4 regions of the Kribbella sp. NPDC055071 genome follow, and region 1 is predicted to be linked to each of the others. Evidence: riboswitches for the same ligand, from Rfam matches in the RefSeq annotation. Region 1 holds a riboswitch; each other region holds the start of a gene.
The links. Region 1 has a riboswitch for cobalamin ahead of ACWF4Z_RS07835 (ribonucleoside-diphosphate reductase subunit alpha). Riboswitches for the same ligand answer to the same signal wherever they lie in the genome.
Positions count from the first base shown of each region.

Region 2: another riboswitch for cobalamin. It lies ahead of cobN (cobaltochelatase subunit CobN); the one in region 1 lies ahead of ACWF4Z_RS07835 (ribonucleoside-diphosphate reductase subunit alpha).
Region 3: another riboswitch for cobalamin. It lies ahead of ACWF4Z_RS15580 (ABC transporter substrate-binding protein); the one in region 1 lies ahead of ACWF4Z_RS07835 (ribonucleoside-diphosphate reductase subunit alpha).
Region 4: another riboswitch for cobalamin. It lies ahead of ACWF4Z_RS01940 (CbtB domain-containing protein); the one in region 1 lies ahead of ACWF4Z_RS07835 (ribonucleoside-diphosphate reductase subunit alpha).

Region 1 covers NZ_JBSGUS010000003.1:254,866-259,445, reverse strand. The annotation lists gene ACWF4Z_RS07845 (Fic family protein) at 1-1,021, shown strand, start outside; gene ACWF4Z_RS07840 (DinB family protein) at 1,093-1,713, shown strand; cobalamin riboswitch at 1,816-1,971, shown strand; gene ACWF4Z_RS07835 (ribonucleoside-diphosphate reductase subunit alpha) at 2,114-4,580, shown strand, end outside.
Region 2 covers NZ_JBSGUS010000005.1:349,861-354,440, forward strand. The annotation lists gene ACWF4Z_RS11995 (phosphoglycerate mutase family protein) at 1-172, shown strand, start outside; gene ACWF4Z_RS12000 (DUF3500 domain-containing protein) at 163-1,131, shown strand; partial or broken gene ACWF4Z_RS12005 (SRPBCC domain-containing protein) at 1,207-1,545, shown strand; cobalamin riboswitch at 1,668-1,804, shown strand; gene cobN (cobaltochelatase subunit CobN) at 1,841-4,580, shown strand, end outside.
Region 3 covers NZ_JBSGUS010000008.1:109,100-113,679, reverse strand. The annotation lists gene ACWF4Z_RS15590 (thiamine pyrophosphate-dependent enzyme) at 1-1,482, shown strand, start outside; gene ACWF4Z_RS15585 (hypothetical protein) at 1,494-2,474, shown strand; cobalamin riboswitch at 2,505-2,688, shown strand; gene ACWF4Z_RS15580 (ABC transporter substrate-binding protein) at 2,718-3,740, shown strand; gene ACWF4Z_RS15575 (FecCD family ABC transporter permease) at 3,737-4,580, shown strand, end outside.
Region 4 covers NZ_JBSGUS010000001.1:406,610-411,189, reverse strand. The annotation lists gene ACWF4Z_RS01955 (heavy metal translocating P-type ATPase) at 1-1,757, shown strand, start outside; gene ACWF4Z_RS01950 ((2Fe-2S)-binding protein) at 1,758-2,474, opposite strand; gene ACWF4Z_RS01945 (CbtA family protein) at 2,471-3,331, opposite strand; gene ACWF4Z_RS01940 (CbtB domain-containing protein) at 3,331-3,546, opposite strand; cobalamin riboswitch at 3,587-3,733, opposite strand; gene ACWF4Z_RS01935 (beta-class carbonic anhydrase) at 3,850-4,344, shown strand; gene ACWF4Z_RS01930 (hypothetical protein) at 4,346-4,580, opposite strand, start outside.

The DNA of each region.
Region 1 (4,580 bases):
TCTCGTGGTCGGCGCGCGCCGACTACTCAAGGCCGACGTACTCCGCGATCGCACCACCAGCGGGCCTGGTGATCTAACCGCCGAGGAGGTGCTCGGCGCGGTCGACGCGATGACGTGGGTGACGGAGTCCGTCCAGGCCGGCGACAAGCTCGAGCTCGACCACTTGCTCGAGGCGCACCGCCGGCTGATGGCACAGTCCCCGACACCAGAGTTCGGTGGGAAGGTCCGCTACCTGCAGAACTGGATCGGTGGCCGCTCTCCCGCCGAGGCGTACTACGTCCCACCGCCGGCCCAGCTGGTCCCTGACCTCCTGACCGACCTGATGACGTTCGTCCGCCAGTCCCCGCTGCCCGTGCTCGCCAAGACCGCGATCGCCCACGCGCAGATCGAGACCATCCATCCATTTGCCGATGGCAACGGTCGGACCGGGCGTGCCCTGATCCACATGATCCTGCGGGCCGACGGACTCGTCTCACGAACCGTGCCACCGGTGTCGCTGTCGCTCGCCACCCACGCCGCGCAGTACGTCGAGGCACTCACCGCCTTCCGGTACGTCGGACGCCCGACCACGACCAAGGCCCGCACGGCCGCGAATCCGTGGCTCCGGTTGTTCGCCATGGCCTGCAGCCACGCCACCGCGGAGGCGGCCCGCTTCGAACAGACCGCGACCGATCTCAAGACCGCGTGGCGCGACCGAGCGGCTCCAGTCCGGGCCGGATCCGCGGTCGACCTGCTGATCGAGTCGCTGCCGGCGGCGCCCGTACTGACGCTCGCGGCCGCCGCGCAGCTCATCGACCGATCTCAGCAAGCCGCCAACCAAGGGCTTGCGCGATTGGTCGAAACGAGGGTCCTGCGCGAAGTCACCGACGGGCGCCGCAACCGTGTCTACGAAGCCCCCGAGCTGATCGACGCCTTCACCCTGCTCGAACGCCGCTTCGCCAGCCCGGCCGCCGATACGCGCATCGAACCGCCTAGCAGACCAGTCCCGTCGAGGCCAGAACCAACACACCATCCGCATTGACTTTCCCCTTCCCGTCAGGACATGATTCGAACACATGTTCGATCGCGTCGCCAAATAGGGACGCCCGGACGGTGAGCTCAATCATTGAGACGGGGAGCGTGAGGACCGTGATGCCGGAGCCGTTCGACTGGGACATCCTGCACCGCCCATCCGCGATGGCGATGGTGCGCGGCCAGCTCGGCTTCAGCTGGATGGTGTTGTCCGGTCGACTCGCCCAACTGACCGACGAGCAGTACTTCTGGCGTCCGAGCAGCGAGGCCCTGACCGTCGTACGACGGCAATACGCCGGCCGGTTCCGATCACTGGGGACCGGCGAGTGGGTGGCGCAGTGGCCGGACGAACCGGACCATCGCGGTCCTCGCACGATCGCCTGGCTGATCGCCCACCTGACCGAGACCTTCTTCGAGCGCTGGGAGTGGACCTTCGGCGCCAGCCGGCAGGGACGTGCCGACATCACGCTGCACGGCAACGCGCGGGATGCGGTCGCCTGGCTGACCCATTGGGTCGATGCGTGGCAGGAATCGATCGCCGCCCTCGACGAGGATCAGGCGATGACGGTCGGCCTCAGCCAGGCGACCGAGTTGGACGCGGGCGAGCCGTTCGGGCACGTCGTCCTCAGGCTGAATCGCGAGCTGATTCATCACGGCTCGGAGATCATGACGCTGCAGGATCTGTATGCGGTCGCCGCGTGAGGACCCGCCCCAGGAGCGACCCCTGGACCGACCGGCGGCGCGACACGCCGCGACACGCGCGGCTCGGCGTGGCGATGCCGGGAATTGTCGGCGCGAGGTCCTAGCATCACTAGTGCTGGTGGTTCGGAGTGGTCGGCACCACAACATGTGGGTCATTCCGAGGCAACAGGGGAATCCGGTGAAACTCCGGAGCTGCCCCGCAACGGTGAGCGGAGACCCTCCGCGAGTCCGGATACCTGCCACCGGCGCGCGCACCGCCGGTGCGCGCGGTCCGAGACCTCGCGGGTGGGTCGCAGGGCGTGACGGCAGTGTTCCCGGCCGGTTCGGCCGTGACGCCGTGCGCCTGCCCGCGCACTGGTCGAGGACCTCCGTGACTTCCGTGGAGAGAGCACCTGTGACCATCGCTTCGTCCTCCCGTGCCGCCGATCAGGCCGGCCCGGATTCCTGGGCAGACCTGTCGACCGAGCTGACCGTCGTCCGCCGCGACGGCAGCAGCACCCCGTTCGACCCGACCAAGATCTCGGTCGCCATGAGCAAGGCGTTCCTCGCCGTCGAGGGCGCCGAGGCCGGCGCCACCCACCGTGTCCGTGACCTGGTCGCCGACCTGACCGGCCGGGTCGTGGGTGCCCTGACCAGCCGCGGCGACGCCCGTCGCAGCGTCCAGGTCGAGGACATCCAGGACCAGGTCGAGCTGGCGCTCATGCGTGCCGGTGAGCATCAGGTCGCCCGTGCATATGTCCTGTACCGCGAGGAGCGGACCAAGGCCCGCACCCCAGCCGATCCGGCCGGCATCACCGAGAAGCCGGCGCTGACCGTCCGCGCGGCCGACGGCACCCGGACGCCGCTCGACGTCGACCGGTTGCGCGTCATTGTCGGCGAGGCGGCGGAGGGCCTCGACTCGGTCGACCCCGAGCTGATCCTGAACGAGACCCTCGGCTCCTGCTACGACGGCATCGCGCAGCACGAGGTCGAGCTCGCGCTCGTGATGGCCGCCCGGTCGTACGTCGAGACCGAGCCGCAGTACAGCTTCGCAGCCTCCCGGCTGCTGCAGGACCAGATCCGGCGCGAGGCCCTCGGCCGCGTGCACGGCGAGGCTCGGCAGGCCAGCCAGGCCGACATGACCGAGGCGTACGTCGACTACTTCCCGCGCTACATCCAGGTCGGTGTCGAGGCTGGGCACCTGGACCCCGAGCTCGCGACGTTCGACCTGGACCGGCTCGCCGCCGCGATCCGCCCCGAGCGCGACCTGAACTTCACCTTCCTCGCCCTGCAGACGCTCTACGACCGCTACCTGCTCCACATCGACAAGGTCCGGTTCGAGCTCCCGCAGGCGTTCTTCCTCCGCGTCGCGATGGGGATGGCACTACGCGAGGACGACCGGGAGGCACGCGCGATCCAGTTCTACGAGCTGCTCAGCTCGTTCCGCTTCATGTCGTCGACGCCGACGCTGTTCAACGCCGGTACGACGCGACCGCAGCTGTCGTCGTGCTTCCTCACCACGGTCGAGGACGATCTGTCCGGCATCTTCAACGGCATCCGCAACAACGCACTGCTCGCGAAGTACTCCGGTGGACTCGGCAACGACTGGACTCCGGTCCGCGGCATCGGTGCGCACATCCGCGGCACCAACGGCGAGTCGCAGGGCGTCGTCCCCTTCCTCAAAGTTGCCAACGACACTGCCGTAGCAGTCAATCAAGGAGGAAGACGTAAGGGCGCGGTTTGTGCGTATCTGGAGACCTGGCACGTCGATATCGAGGAGTTTCTCGACCTGCGGAAGAACACCGGCGACGAGCGTCGTCGTACGCACGACATGAACACGGCGAACTGGGTGCCGGACCTGTTCCTGCAGCGTGTCGAGGCCGGTGGCGACTGGACCCTCTTCTCGCCGAACGAGGTCCCGGACCTGCACGACCTGTACGGCGAAGCGTTTGCGACCGCGTACACCGCGTACGAGGCGGCTGCCGACCGTGGCGAGATCCGGGTCTTCAAGCGGGTGAAGGCAGTCGACCTGTGGCGCCGGATGCTGACCGTGCTGTTCGAGACCGGGCACCCGTGGATCACGTTCAAGGACGCGTGCAACCTGCGTTCGCCGCAGCAGCACGACGGCGTCGTCCACTCGTCGAACCTGTGCACCGAGATCACCCTCAACACGACGGTCGACGAGACCGCGGTCTGCAACCTGGGCTCGGTCAACCTTGTCGCGCACCTGACCGAGGACGGTCTGGACGCGGACCTGCTCCGCGACACGGTGAAGACCGCGGTCCGGATGCTCGACAACGTCATCGACGTGAACTTCTACACCACCCCCGAGTCGGAGCGGGCCAACCAGCGCCACCGCCCGGTCGGCCTCGGCCTGATGGGCTTCGCCGACGCGCTGTTCTCGCTGCGGATCCCGTACTCGTCGGATGCTGCGGTCGAGTTCGCGGACAGCTCGATGGAGCAGATCAGCTACCACGCGATCGAGGCGTCCAGTGACCTGGCCGGCGAGCGCGGCACCTACTCGACGTACGACGGTTCGCTCTGGAGTCAAGGGATCCTGCCGATCGACTCGCTCGAGCTGCTCAAGAGCGCACGCGGCGGTGACGTGATCGTTGACGAGGGCAAGCAGCTCGACTGGGACGTGCTGCGGCAGAAGGTGCTGCGCGACGGCATGCGCAACTCGAACGTGATGGCGATCGCGCCGACCGCGACGATCTCCAACATCTGCGGTGTGAGCCAGTCGATCGAGCCCGCGTACTCCAACCTGTTCGTGAAGTCGAACATGTCCGGTGAGTTCACCGTCGCGAATCCGTACCTCGTCGCCGACCTCAAGGCGCGCGGGCTGTGGGACCAGGTGATGGTGTCCGACCTGAAGTACCACGACGGCG
Region 2 (4,580 bases), on a different contig from region 1:
CATGCGCTGGTTCCACTGGTCGGTACGGTTCTTCGAGACACTGCGCAATCCAGGAAACGCCGAAACACGCATCCTGCTGCGGCAGTCCGATTTCCGGTACAAGCTGGATCGGCCCTTCGAGCAGTGGACCCAGTACGAACCGACGGAACGGGAGCGATCGGCATGGTTGTAGAGCAGACCCGGGAAGCGGTACTCGATCTGCTGGGGAGTCTTACGCCCGCCCAGCTGGACAAGATCACGGCGTCGTTCGAGACCCCGGACCATCAACAGTGGACGTACCTGCCGGGCGCCGTACCGGGCCTTGCACTGACCGAGTTGACGCCGGCCCAGCAGAAGCTGGCCGAGCGGGTGGTCGCGATCGGCTGCAGCGAGCGCGGCGCGGGCGATGTCTGGGGCGTGCTGGACGCGGAAGTCGTCGTACGGGAGATCCCGGCGCTGCCGCCGAGCGGTGAGTGGGAGGGCTCCGTCGTCGGCGACCGGTACTTCCTCCGGGTGCTCGGTGATCCGGCCGGCACGGAGCCGTGGGCCTGGCGGCTGAACGGTCACCACCTCGGGTTGCATGTGACGCTCGTCGACGGGGCGATCGCGTTCACCCCGCAGTTCCTCGGGTCGAATCCGGCGGAGGTGCGGTCCGGACCGCAGGCCGGACGGCGTTTCCTCGCGGCCGAGCAGGATCTCGGCTTCGAGCTCCTGCACGCACTCGCGCCGGATCAGCAAGCGGTCGCGATTGTCTCGCCGGACGCGCCCGACGACATCCTGACCCGGCACGACCCTGTCGCCGACGCCAACCTGCTGTACCAGGGTCTCGCGTACGGCGACATGACCCCGGAGCAGCGGCAGTTGCTCAGCCTCCTCATCGGCCAGTACGTCGGACGCGCGGCCGGACCCATCGGGTTGCAGACCTGGCAGGACATCACCGACCACGGCATCGAGCGACTCACCTTCGCCTGGGCCGGCGCGACCGAGCCTGGCATCGGCAACCGCCACTACTACTCGATCGCGGGCCCGACCTTCCTGGCCGAGTACGACAACACCCAGGACGACGCCAACCACATCCACTCCGTCTGGCGAGACCTCCGCAACGACTGGGGCACCGACCTCCTGGCCGCCCACTACGCCATGCCGCGCTGACCCCGTCTATAAGCCTTGACTTAAGTAAGTGGCTGCTGACACACTCCTGTCGAGATGATCCGACAGGAGGCAGCCATGAACGAGCTGGGAACGATCACAACCGGTGCCGTCCGGTTGGAGCGCGTGTATCCGGTGAGTGCGGAGACGCTCTGGGCGTACCTGACCACCAAGGAGGGGCTCAGCCGGTGGATCGCGGACGGGGAGATCGGTCCGCGGCGGGTGAGCCTGGTCTTCCATGACAACCCGCAGTACCCGATCACGGGTGAGGTCCTGGTCTGGGAGCCCACTCACGTCGCCGAGTTCGAGTGGAACGGCGGACCGACCCAGCCGACGGACAGCGTCGTACGGCTCGAGCTCACGCCCGTGGAGGACGGCACCCGGCTGGTCCTCACGCACAGCCGCGTCGTCAAGCAGGACTCCATCGCGGAGTTCGGCGCGGGATGGCACTTCCACCTCGACACGCTGGCCGCCGTCGCCGCCGACACCGAGCCCTCCGCGGACCGTGATACGTGGAGCGCCCTGCACGCCCAGTACTCCGCCCAGCTAGAGTCGGCGGGGTCATCGACGGCATGTGTAGGAACCCGGTGTGAGTCCGGGACGGTCCCGCCACTGTGACCTCGGCGCTCGGAGTGGGCGTGGGGGAGTCAGGAACTGCCGCCGTCGTACCTCCGGACGGGGCGTGGATACCCCGAGGAAGGACCGGTAGCGCATGCCTGCCAACTCCTTGGCCAACCTTCTGCTGCTGTCGACCGCCGATACCGATCTGCTGGCTGCTGCCGCGGCGGACGCCGGGTGGGCTGTGGCCAACCCGGCGCGGCTCGACCTCGCCGAGCTCACTCCACTGCTGAACGCCGCAGACATCGTGGTGGTCCGGCTGCTCGGCGGACGGCGGGCATGGGAGGACGGCCTCGACGCGGTCGTCGCGTCCGGCAAGCCGGCCGTCGTGGTGAGCGGTGAGGCCGCCCCGGATGCCGAGCTGATGTCGCTGTCGACCGTGCCCGCGGGTGCAGTGACCGAGGCATTGGCCTATCTCCGCGAGGGCGGCGCCGACAACCTGCGCAACCTGGCCGGATTCCTCCGCGACACGCTGCTCCTGACCGGCGACGAATTCGATCCGCCGCGCGCGCTCCCGGCGTACGGCGTGCGCGGGACGTACGTCGAGGACGACCGGCCGGTCGTGGGGATCGTCTACTACCGCGCGCACGAGATCTCCGGCAACACCGCGTTCGTCGACGCGCTCGCGGCCGCGGTCGAGGCGGCCGGAGCACAGCCCCTGCCCGTGTACTGCGGGACTCTGCGCGGCCTGGATCCGGCTAGTGCCGACAACGCCGACTTGTTCGACCTGCTGCGTCGCTGCGACGTCCTGGTCACGACACTGCTCGCCGCCGGTGGATCCGTCGCGGCCACCGCGAGCGCCGGCGGTGCTGACGACGCATGGGACGCCGGCGCGCTGGCCTCGCTCGACATTCCGCTGCTCCAGGGCCTCGCGCTGACCTCGACCCGCGATCAGTGGTTGGAGAGCGACGCTGCGCTGAGTCCGATGGACGCGGCGACGCAGGTCGCGATCCCGGAGTTCGACGGTCGGCTGATCACGATCCCGTTCTCGTTCAAGTCGTACGACGCCGACGGCCTGGCCCGCTATGCGCCGGATCCCGAACGATGCGCGCGGCTGGCCGGGATCGCGGTCGCGCATGCCCGGCTGCGGCACGTCCCGGCGGCGGAGAAGCGGCTCGCGCTGATGTTGTCGTCGTACCCGACCAAGCACGCCCGGATCGGGAACGCGGTCGGGCTGGACACTCCGGCCTCGGCCGTGGTCCTGCTCGGGCAGTTGGAGCAGGCCGGGTACGACCTCGGCGGGCTCGACCTGAGTGAGCTGCAAGGTGCCGAGGGCGCCGACGGTCTGATCCACCGGCTGATCGCGACCGGCGGACACGACGTCGACTGGCTGACCGACGAGCAGTTGGAGAACGCGGTCGCGAAGGTGCCGCTGTCGACGTACGCGCGCTGGCTCGGCGAGACGCCTGAGTCGTTGCGGACGGCAATGATCGAGGCCTGGGGTGAGCCGCCTGGCTCGCTGTACGTCGATCCCACCGGAGCCATCGCCCTGGCGGCCTTGCGTTTCGGGAACGTCGTACTGATGATCCAGCCGCCGCGTGGTTTCGGTGAGAACCCGGTCGCGATCTACCACGATCCGGACATGGCCCCGTCGCATCACTACCTGGCGGCCTACCGCTGGCTCGAGGCTTCCGAGCAGGACGGCGGTTTCGGCGCGCACGCCGTCGTACACCTCGGGAAGCACGGCACGCTCGAATGGCTGCCAGGCAAGGGAATCGGGCTCGCGGCCGACAGTGCCCCGGATGCCGTCCTCGGCAACCTGCCGATGATCTACCCGTTCATCGTCAACGATCCCGGCGAGGGGACGCAGGCGAAGCGGCGCGTGCACGCGACCGTCGTCGATCACCTCGTCCCGCCGATGGCACGGGCCGAGACGTACGGCGACATGGCCAAGCTCGAGTACTTGCTAGACGAGTACGCGACGGTGTCGGCCTTGGACCCGGAGAAGGTCCCGACGCTGCGGGCGCAGATCTGGACACTGATCCAGGCAGCCCAGTTGCACCACGATCTGCACACGTCCGAGAAGCCGGACGACGAGGAGTTCGACGAGTTCGTCCTGCACCTGGACGGGTATCTGTGCGAGATCAAGGACGTGCAGATCCGCGACGGGTTGCACATCCTCGGCGGTGCGCCGACCGGTGAGGCGCGGGTGAACCTGGTCCTCGCCGTACTGCGGGCTCGTCAGCTCTGGGGTGGTTCGTACTCCATCCCTGGGCTGCGGACGGCGCTCGGGAACACGTTCGGGGTGGACGAGGCGGAACTGTTGGCCAATCCGGGGGTTGCCGCCGACCTGGCCGACCTGGCGACGCTCGCCGACCTGCCTGCGGTCAGTGGCGCCGACGGGGTCGACCTGCTCGAGGCGGTCGCGCGGAAGCTGGTTCTCGGGATGGAGACGCTCGGCTGGGACGCGGCGAAGGTTCCGGTCGTGGTGGACGAGGTGCTGGCTCGGGAATCGTCGGAGGTCGAGGCGTCGCTGACCTTCGCGGCGACCGAGGTCGTGCCCCGGCTCGCGCGGACCCCCGATGAGTTGGGGAACGTCCTGCGAGCCCTGGACGGTCGCTTCGTCGAAGCCGGGCCGTCCGGGTCGCCGACGCGCGGGCTGGTCAACGTGCTGCCGACCGGCCGCAACTTCTACGCGGTCGACCCGAAGGCGATCCCGAGCCGCAACGCCTGGGATGTCGGGGTTGCGCTGGCCGACTCGCTGCTCGCCCGGCACCAGGCCGAGACGGGGGAGTGGCCGCGTTCGGTCGGTCTGACCATCTGGGGTACGTCGGCGATGCGGACGCAGGGCGACGACCTGGCCGAGGTGCTGTGGCTGTTCGGCTGCCGCCCGG
Region 3 (4,580 bases), on a different contig from region 1:
AACGGGTTGTACGACGCGGCCAAGTCGCGGGTGCCGGTGCTCGCGATCTGCGGCCAGGTGCCGCGCGAGGAGATCGGCAGCGACTTCTTCCAGGAGGTCGACAACGACGCGCTGTTCGCCGACGTGGCCGTCTTCTCCGCGACCGTGATGACGGCCGAGCAGGCACCCGGACTGATCGAGCAGGCGGTCAACGCAAGCCTGACCGAGCGCGGGGTCGCGGTGCTGTCGTTCCCTGGTGACGTGGGTGGTCTGGAGTTGCCGCACGGTACGGCGGTGCCGCGGTTCGTCGAGCCGGCGTCGCAGACCGTTCCGGCACCGGACGAGTTGGCTGCGGTCGCTGCGGTGCTGAACGCCGCCAAGAATGTGACGCTCCTGGTCGGAATGGGCGCTCGGGAGGCGCTGTCCGAGGTGCAGGAGCTGGCTGCGACGTTGGCTGCACCGACGGTGTTGACGCTGAAGGCGAAAGAAGGGTTCGAGGAGCAGTTGCCGCAGGAGGTCGGGCAGTCGGGGCTGATCGGCAACCATGCCAGCAAGGTCGCGTTCGACGGGTGCGACGTGTTGTTCCTGGTCGGGACGGACTTCCCGTACCGCGAATTCCTGCCGGCCGGGAAGACCGTCGTGCAGCTCGATCTGCGCGGGGCGCACATCGGGCGGCGGATCAGCGCGGCGCACGCGCTGGTCGGGCATGCGAAACCGACGCTCGCGCAGTTGCTTCCGTTGCTCGAGGCAAAGACCGACACCGGGCACCTGGACAAGGCCCGGTCGACGTACGAATCCTGGCGGAAGCGGCAGCAGCAATTCACCGATCCGGGCTTCGACCACAAGGCGAAGGGGCTGCTGCGGCGCAAGGTGGACAACCCGGACGGTCGGATCCGGCCCGAGCTCCTCGCCGCCGTGGTCGATCGGCATGCGGCCGACGACGCGGTGTTCACGACCGATACCGGGATGTCGACGGTGTGGTTGTCACGGTTCGTCCGGATGCGCGGGTCGCGGCGCCTGGTCGGGTCGTACAACCTCGGTTCGATGGCGAACGCGATGCCGCAGGCGCTCGGGCTCGCCGCGGCGGATCGGGATCGCCAGGTCGTCGCGTTCTGTGGTGACGGCGGACTGTCGATGCTGCTCGGCGACCTGATCACCGCGGTGTCCTATCAGCTGCCGGTGAAGCTCGTGGTCTTCGACAACGGGCGGCTCGGGATGGTGAAGCTCGAGATGGAGCAGGTCGGGCTGCCGGAGTACGGGACCAAGCTCGCGAATCCGGACTTCGCCGCGGTCGCGACGGCGATCGGGCTGACCGGGATCCGGGTGGAGAAGCCGGACGAGGTGGAAGCAGCGGTGCAGCAGGCGTTCGCGACGCCCGGGCCCGTGCTCCTCGACGTACTGACGAATCCCGACGAGGTGTCGGTGCCGCCGCAGGTGACGGTGAGCCAGGGCTGGGGGTTCGCGATCGCGAAGAGCAAGGAGTTCCTCGAAAGCTTTGAGTAGTGTGGGTGACCATGCGCATGCGTTCGGTAGTAGGGCTCATCGGGGTTGCCGCGGTGCTGGCGGGATGCAGCGGCCCCGGTCAGGAGAACGCTCCCAACGTGCCGCCGCTCGTCTCGGTGAGCTCGCAGACACCGTCGGACATCCCCACGCCAACGCCGTCGGCCACGCCCTCGGAGACCCCCAGCGGGTCGAAGGTCGCCGACACGTTGTGTGTGCGGATGGACCCGACGCTCGTGCAGTCGACGCTCGCCGTTGCGACGGTGCAGATCGAGCCCGCGCAGCTTCCGGCCGACTTCGGGTTGCCGACGTACGACGTCTGTCAGCTCGCGCTCAGCACCAAGGCCGGTGGCCCGGTCCTCAAGGTCGAGACTTCGGTGCTCCCGGCAACCAAATCGACACTCACCTCAACCCTGAAGGCCTACACGGCCACGAAGGCTGAGCCGGCCAAGCCTGCGCTCGTGGGCGAGGCCGGATACGGGACGAGCACGTTCGTGGTGTTCCTGCTGCAAGGGCGCTTGTACCGGGTCATCGGACCGCAGGCGACGCTGGCGAAGTACGTCGTACTGGGTCAGGACGTCGCCAAGCAGGCGCCCGGCTTGCCCGACCCGCGGCCGGACATCCTGCAGTCGGATTGCGAGCGTGGGTCGTCCCTCGCCGAGAAGGTGATGGGCGCTCCGGCGACAGCTCGCCGTGACGGCGAGAGCCGGCCCGGTGACCTGGTCTGCGGGTGGGTCACCGCGGACAGCGTGCTGTCGACCTCGGTACGACGTACCCGGAAGGCGGAAGCGCTGATGGCGCCGATCCGCGCCGCCAAGACCTCCCAGCCGATCCCGCTGGGTGACGAGGGGTACGTCGACATCGCCACCGGCCGCACCACGATCCGGGTCGGCGACGACAAGCTGATCGAGCTGGTCCCGCTCCCGGCCCGCGCGGTCGATGTGGACCTGATGACGTCGTTCGCGCTCGCGATGGCTCCGCTCTACACCCGCTGAGCAGCCGTACCTGCGATCGAATCGCGGATGTTACTGTGGCGGCGTCGTGGTGCTCGGGAAGCCGGTGAGATACCGGAGCGGCCCTCGCCACTGTGATCGGGATTTCCGCCTGTCGTTCCGTTGAGGAGACCACTGGCCGCGTGCGGCTGGGAAGGTCAGACCGGTGGATGCTGTACCCGTCAGCCAGGAGACCGGCCACGGCGCGTCAGACCCGTCCACGAGGTGCTGGAGGAGCGGTCCGTCATGGCCGTTGTGCGCGTTGTCGCTGTTGTCCTGTCCCTGTCCTTGCTGTCGGCCTGTGGTCCGGCCGCGACCGCGGAGAACGGTCCCGGCGCGATCACCGTGAAGAACTGCGGGATCGACGTCACCGTCGACGGTCCACCGAAGCGGGTGTTCGCGGCGTACCAGCCAGCCATCGAGCTGGCGCATGCGCTCGGGATCTCGGATCGGCTCGTGGGGACGGCGTACCTGGATGCCAAGGTCCTGCCGGAGTACACGGCGGCCCAGGCCGAGGCGAAGTACTACAAGAACCTGCCGAGCCGCGAGCAGTTGCTCAGCCTGGATCCGGACTTCGTGTTGTCCGGGTTCAACGACGTCTTCAGTTCCGCCGGCAGCGATTCGAGCTTCGGCAGTCGCAAGAGCCTGAGCGAGCTCGGGGTGCGGACGTGGATCTTCAGTCCGCTCTGCCCGACCGCGGATGGCAAGGGCGACGAGGCGATCGACCCCGCGACGGTCTCGATGGACAACGTGTACGCCGATCTGCGTGATCTCGGCCGGATCTTCGACGTCGAGGACAAGGCGGAAGCCGTGATCGCCGACCAGCAGCGGCGGATCGCTGCCGTGGCGGAGAAGGTGAAGGGTGCCGATCGGCCGACGGTCGCGATTCTGCGGCCCGGGCTGGAGGGCGGCGGGATGACAGTGTCCGGTGGTCCCGACTTCGGTACCGTCCTGATCCGGCAGGCGGGTGGGACGAACGCGTTCGCCGACCTCACGTCCAAGCGGAACGTGAAGATCAGCGTCGAGGAGTTCATCAAGCGCGACCCCGACTACGTGCTGATCAGCGGTTGCTGTGATGCCGGGCTCACGCCGGCCTCGTCGCAGGCGGATGTGGACAAGCTGCTGGCGAACCCGGCGTACGCGAACCTGAAGGCGGTCCGCAATCATCGCGTGATTCCGTGGCTGTTCGCCAATCACTCGGCCGGCGTTCGCGGCGCCTACAGCACCGAGAACATCGCGCAGCTCATCCACCCCGACCTGGTCAAGTGAAACGTGCGGCCGGGCTGCTGGTCTGCTGTGTCGTGCTGGGACTTGCGGTGCTCTTGTCGCTGATTGTCGGCAATCAGTTGTTCGCGCCGCACGACGTGTACCTGGCGATGGCGGACTTCAGCGGCAGTGATTCCGATCGGGTGATCAGGTACCTACGGCTGCCGCGGACCCTGTCCGGCCTGCTGGTCGGCGTTGCCCTCGGGCTGTCGGGTGGGCTGATGCAGGGCGTGACCCGGAACCCGCTGGCCGACCCGGGGATCCTCGGCGTGAACGCGGGCGCTGCGCTGGCCGTGGTGGCCGCGATCGGGCTGTTCGGGGTGACCAGCCTGACCGGGTACGTCTGGTTCGCGATGGGCGGGGCGTTGGTGGCGACAGTGGTCGTCTACCTCGTCGGCGCGATCGGTCGGGGTGGGGCGACACCGGTCAAGCTTGCGTTGGCCGGCGCCGCGATCTCGGCGTTGCTCGGGTCGGTGACGTCTGCGGTCACCCTGCTCGATCTGTCGACGTTGAACGAGTTCCGGTTCTGGGTGGTCGGGTCGCTGACGTTGGCCGATCAGGGAATCGTCGGCCAGGCGGTTCCGTTCATTGCCGTGGGCACCGTTCTGGCGCTCGTGCTCGGGCGCTCGCTCAACCAGCTTGCGCTGGGCGACGAGCTGGCGCGGACGCTCGGAACGCGGATCATGCTCGTGCGGGTGCTCGCCGGCCTTGCCGTCGTCGTTCTGGCCGGTACGGCGACCGCTGTCGCCGGACCGATCGCATTTCTCGGCCTCGCCGTACCGCATGTCGCCCGGACGATCGTCGGCACGGACTACCGCTGGATCCTGCCGTGGTCGATGGTGC
Region 4 (4,580 bases), on a different contig from region 1:
ACCGGGCGACGCTCCGCAACCTGAGGCATGGCGCGGTGAGCATGGACACGCTGGTCTCCCTCGGCATCGCGGTGTCGTTCGGTTGGGCGATGGTTTCGGTCATCTGGCCGAGTACGTCCAGCCAGCACTGGCTACGTCTCGACACCGGTGGCCTGTATCTCGACGTCGCAGCCGGTATGACGGTCTTCCAGCTGGCCGGCCGATACTTCGAGACCCGGTCACGCCGTCGCGCGGCGGATGTCTTCGGCGCGCTCAGTCGGCTGGCGACGCCGATCGCGCGGGTCCGACGTGGCGGCGCGGAGATCGACGTACCGACCGGGCAGGTGGTCAAGGGCGAGGTCGTCATCGTGCGGGCCGGTGAGATCGTCCCGGTCGACGGGACTGTGACCGAAGGAACGGCGGCGGTCGACACCAGCGTGGTCACGGGCGAGCCGCTGCCGCGCAGTGTGGGCGCCGGCGACCCCGTGGTGGCGGGCACGATCAGTACCGATGGACGGTTGGTTCTGACTGCGACTGCCGTGGGGGCCAACACCCAGCTCGCCCAGATGGCTGCTGTCGCCGAGCAGGCGCAGGAACGGAAGGCGCGGATCCAGCACACGGTGGACAGAATCATCGTCTGGTTCGTCCCGGCGGTGATCGCCCTCGCGGTTGTCGTCACGGTCGGCTGGTACTTGTCCGGCGCACCGCTCCAGCAAGCTGTCGGCACCGGCATCTCCGTACTCGTCATCGCGTGCCCGTGCGCACTCGGACTGGCCACCCCGACGGCCCTGATGGTTGGGATCGGCCGTGGCGCTTCGCTCGGGATCCTGATCAAAGGTCAGGATGCGCTCGAGGCCAGCGGCGTGATCGACACGATCGTCCTGGACAAGACCGGCACGCTGACCACCGGCGAACTGACGATCGCTCACGTAGCGACGACCGGGTCGCTCACGGCTCCCGACGTACTTCGGTATGCGCTGTCGGTCGAGCAGGGATCGGAGCATCCGATCGCGCGCGGGGTGGAACGACGGGCGGAGGCCGACGGTGTCGAGGCTTTGCCGGTCACGTCGTTCCAGGTCCGGCCGGGTCTCGGCGCGACTGGCTGCGTCGACGGTCATGAGGTCGTCGTTGGTAACGCGGCGCTGCTCGAGTCCCTGGGTGTGACGGTCAGCGGTTCCGGGATTCAGGTGGCTGTCGACGGCCGACTGGTTGGGACGTTGACGGTGGCCGACACCCTGCGGCCGAGTGCGATGGCCGCAGTGGAATCCCTGCACCAGCAGGGGTTGCGCACGATTTTGCTCACCGGAGACGGCGAGCAGGTCGCGCGGGAGATCGCCGAATCGCTCGGTATCGCCGATGTCCGTGCTGGTGTCCTGCCTGCGGACAAGGCGGCCGTGATCGCGAAACTGCAGGCCGATGGGCATCGCGTTGCGATGGTCGGTGACGGTATCAACGATGCGGCCGCGTTGGCCACGGCCGACCTCGGCCTGGCGGTCGTGACCGGTACGGACATCGCGCTCAAGTCCGCCGACATCATCTTGGTCCGCGAGGATCTCCGCGTGGTTCCCACCGCAATCGGGTTGGCCCGCCGCACCCGTCGTACGATCCACCGCAATCTGATCTGGGCCTTCGCTTACAACCTCGCCGCCGTTCCGATCGCCGCCGCGGGTCTGCTCAACCCATTGATCGCGGCCGCGGCGATGTCGCTCTCATCGCTGTTCGTCACGTTCAACAGCCTCCGGCTGCGCGAGTTCGGCGCCGATCTCGATTCCGACTAGTCAGCCGGCGCGGTCCAGGACGCAGTCGCCGCAGACCGGGCCGGCGTGGTCGGGCGCGGCTCGGTAGATCAGGCAGCAGCTGCGGCGGCGGAAGTGACCGGCTTCGGCGGTGTAGGCCTCGCGCAGAGCGGGGTGGGTCAGGAGCTGGGCGGCGAGGGTGTGGGCTCGTTCGGAGAGGTGAGGCGCCGCATTCGTGAGCGCTGTCGCGGCGCCGTTGATGGCCGAGGCGACGTTCCCCCACAGGATGGGTTCGGAGACGCCGTACGGCTTGGTCGCCTCGGCCAAGGCCGGGATCGGGCCGTCGATCAGCTCGCTGCTGAGGTCGCGATCGCTCGTCAGACTTGGCAGTGACAGGGGAAACGCTCCTCCGAGGACGGGTTGCCACCACGCCGTTTCCAAGGTGACGGATCGGACTCCCCCGTCGAGGACCGCGGTGCCAAACGCCGGTGAGATGAGGCGCGCGACCAGGCCCAGGTGCGTGATCGACGCGGCCACGCGTACTTCGATTGCCGCAGGCAACTGACCGCTCACGGCAGCGAGGTACTCGCGGGTGGCCGTGACGCGGTCCTGCAGTACGGCGGGATCGTCGACCAGCTCGATCATGCTTCGCCAAGGCGGGACCGGCGCCGATCCGGGTGCGTGTTCTTCGATCGCGAAGAACGGACCGAGGGCCGCGAGCTGGTTCAGCAGCGCGGCCTTCGGTGGCGTGTTGGTCATACGGTACTGACGGGCTGCGCCTCATCAGCAGAGCGCTGCGAGCCCGGGTGGAGCAGGCGGTCGGCCAGCGGGCCGAAGACCAGGCCGATGGCCGCCCACAGGATGAGCTGGGCGCCGACCGAGTACAAGCGGAACGAGTACAGGCTGTCCGCATCGAATCCCGGGTAGACGATCGTGCCCTTGGGGTCGGTCAGCGGCAGCGGAGTCTCGGTGGCGTGCTTGCCGTACTCCTCGACGTTCGCGGCCAAGTGCCCGACCGAGGGCAGCACCGCCATCAGAACGCCGATGATCACCGCGTAGGCCGCGATGGCGAGGAGTGTCGCGTTCCAGTTCCCGAACCGCGGCTTCAGGTACTTGCCGAGGATCACCGCGCCGACCAGCAGCACAATCGAGCACGCGACCATCGCCAGGTACAGGTTGCCGCGGTCGTGGATCGTGTCCTCGTGGCCGATCGAGGGCGGATTGGCCGGATACTTCAGGAACGGCACGAAGTAGATCCCGAGGAACCCGGCCAGCGCGACCAGCATCGCGAGCGTGCGCGGCCGGAGGTTCCCGACCCGGCCCAGGCAAATGGCGTACGCCACCGCGAACAGCGCACCCATGGCGATACCGAACAGCACGATGCCCACGCCGATGCCGATGTTCGCCTGGAGGGTACGGCTGAAGATCTCCGGACCGGCGGCCTCGACCGGGAGCCCGGCCGCCTTGTCCAGTGCCTCTTGGGCAGCGTCGCGCCCGCTCTCGTAGTCGATCGCGGCCTGGATCTGCGGCTCAGCGAAGATCCGCGCGAACACGAACGCGAGCAGCCCGCCCACTGCGCCGGCGATCACGCCGCGCAGGATCAGTTTCTTTTCCATCAGTGGCAGGGGAAGCCGAGGAAGTGCCGACCGTCGTGGACGAACTCGTGGATGTGCATGTCCTTGCCGAAGATCGAGTACGCGCCCTGGTCCACACCGATGAAGTAGTAGACGAGCAGCGCCAGGACCGCGGTGCTGACCAGCCACACCACAGCCTTCGAGATCGGTACGACGACCGGGGTCGACACCGTGGTGGGAGCAGACAGATTGCTCACGAGCAGAGCCTCCTTCTAGGGGATCGTGCGTCCCGCAACCAATGGAGCGTCGTGACGGCCAAGTATCTGACTCACCGGCAGCATGCTGCGACCGGCACACAGTGGCGCGACCGTGCCGAATTCTCATCGGCTTCCTCACGCCGTCACTACCTCCGGAGAGTACGGAAGCGGTCCGGACACGTCAATCAGGCGACACGCCGGACCGCGTCACACCTCCAGGTGATCACTCAGTGAGACTCCGCCGCGACATCGCGCGGAAAAGCTACCGTGTTGATCGACTTACTTCTCTATCAGGAGGACCCGATGAGCGTCACAGACGAGTTGCTCGAGAACGCCGCACGGTACGCCGAGAGCTTCGACAAGGGATCCCTGCCACTCCCCCCGGCCAAGCACGTGGCCGTCCTCGCGTGCATGGATGCGCGCCTCAACCCCTACGGTCTCCTGGGCCTGTCCGAGGGCGACGCCCACGTCATCCGGAACGCCGGTGGCGTCGTCACCGCCGACGAACGCCGCAGCCTGGCCATCAGCCAGCGCCTGCTGGGCACCCAGGAGATCATCCTGATCCACCACACCGACTGCGGGATGCTCACGTTCACCGACGACGAGTTCAAGGCGTCGATCGAATCCGAGGTCGGGCAGAAGCCGGACTGGGCCGCCGAAGCCTTCCCCGACCTGGAAGCCGACGTCCGCCAGTCCATCCGCCGGATCACGACCGACCCGTTCATCCCCAACAAGTCCTCGGTCCGAGGCTTCATCTACGACGTCACCACCGGAGCCCTCGACGAGGTCAAGGCATAGCTCAGGAAAGCGCTTCGAGGGTGTCGTCGACGAGGAGGTACGAGGCGCTCGTAGTCAGTGAAGCGTTGTCGGCCTCGAAGTCGTCGGTGAGGTTTCGCCTGGTGACTTGGGCGGTCCACAAGAGTGCGTAGCCGGCGTCGGACAGGGTCTGGGCCAGCTCTCTGCGCATGACCAGAGCGCCGACGGTGGTGATGCCGGCGGTTGGGTCCAGCACGGCTGGGCCTGAAGGGTCTGTC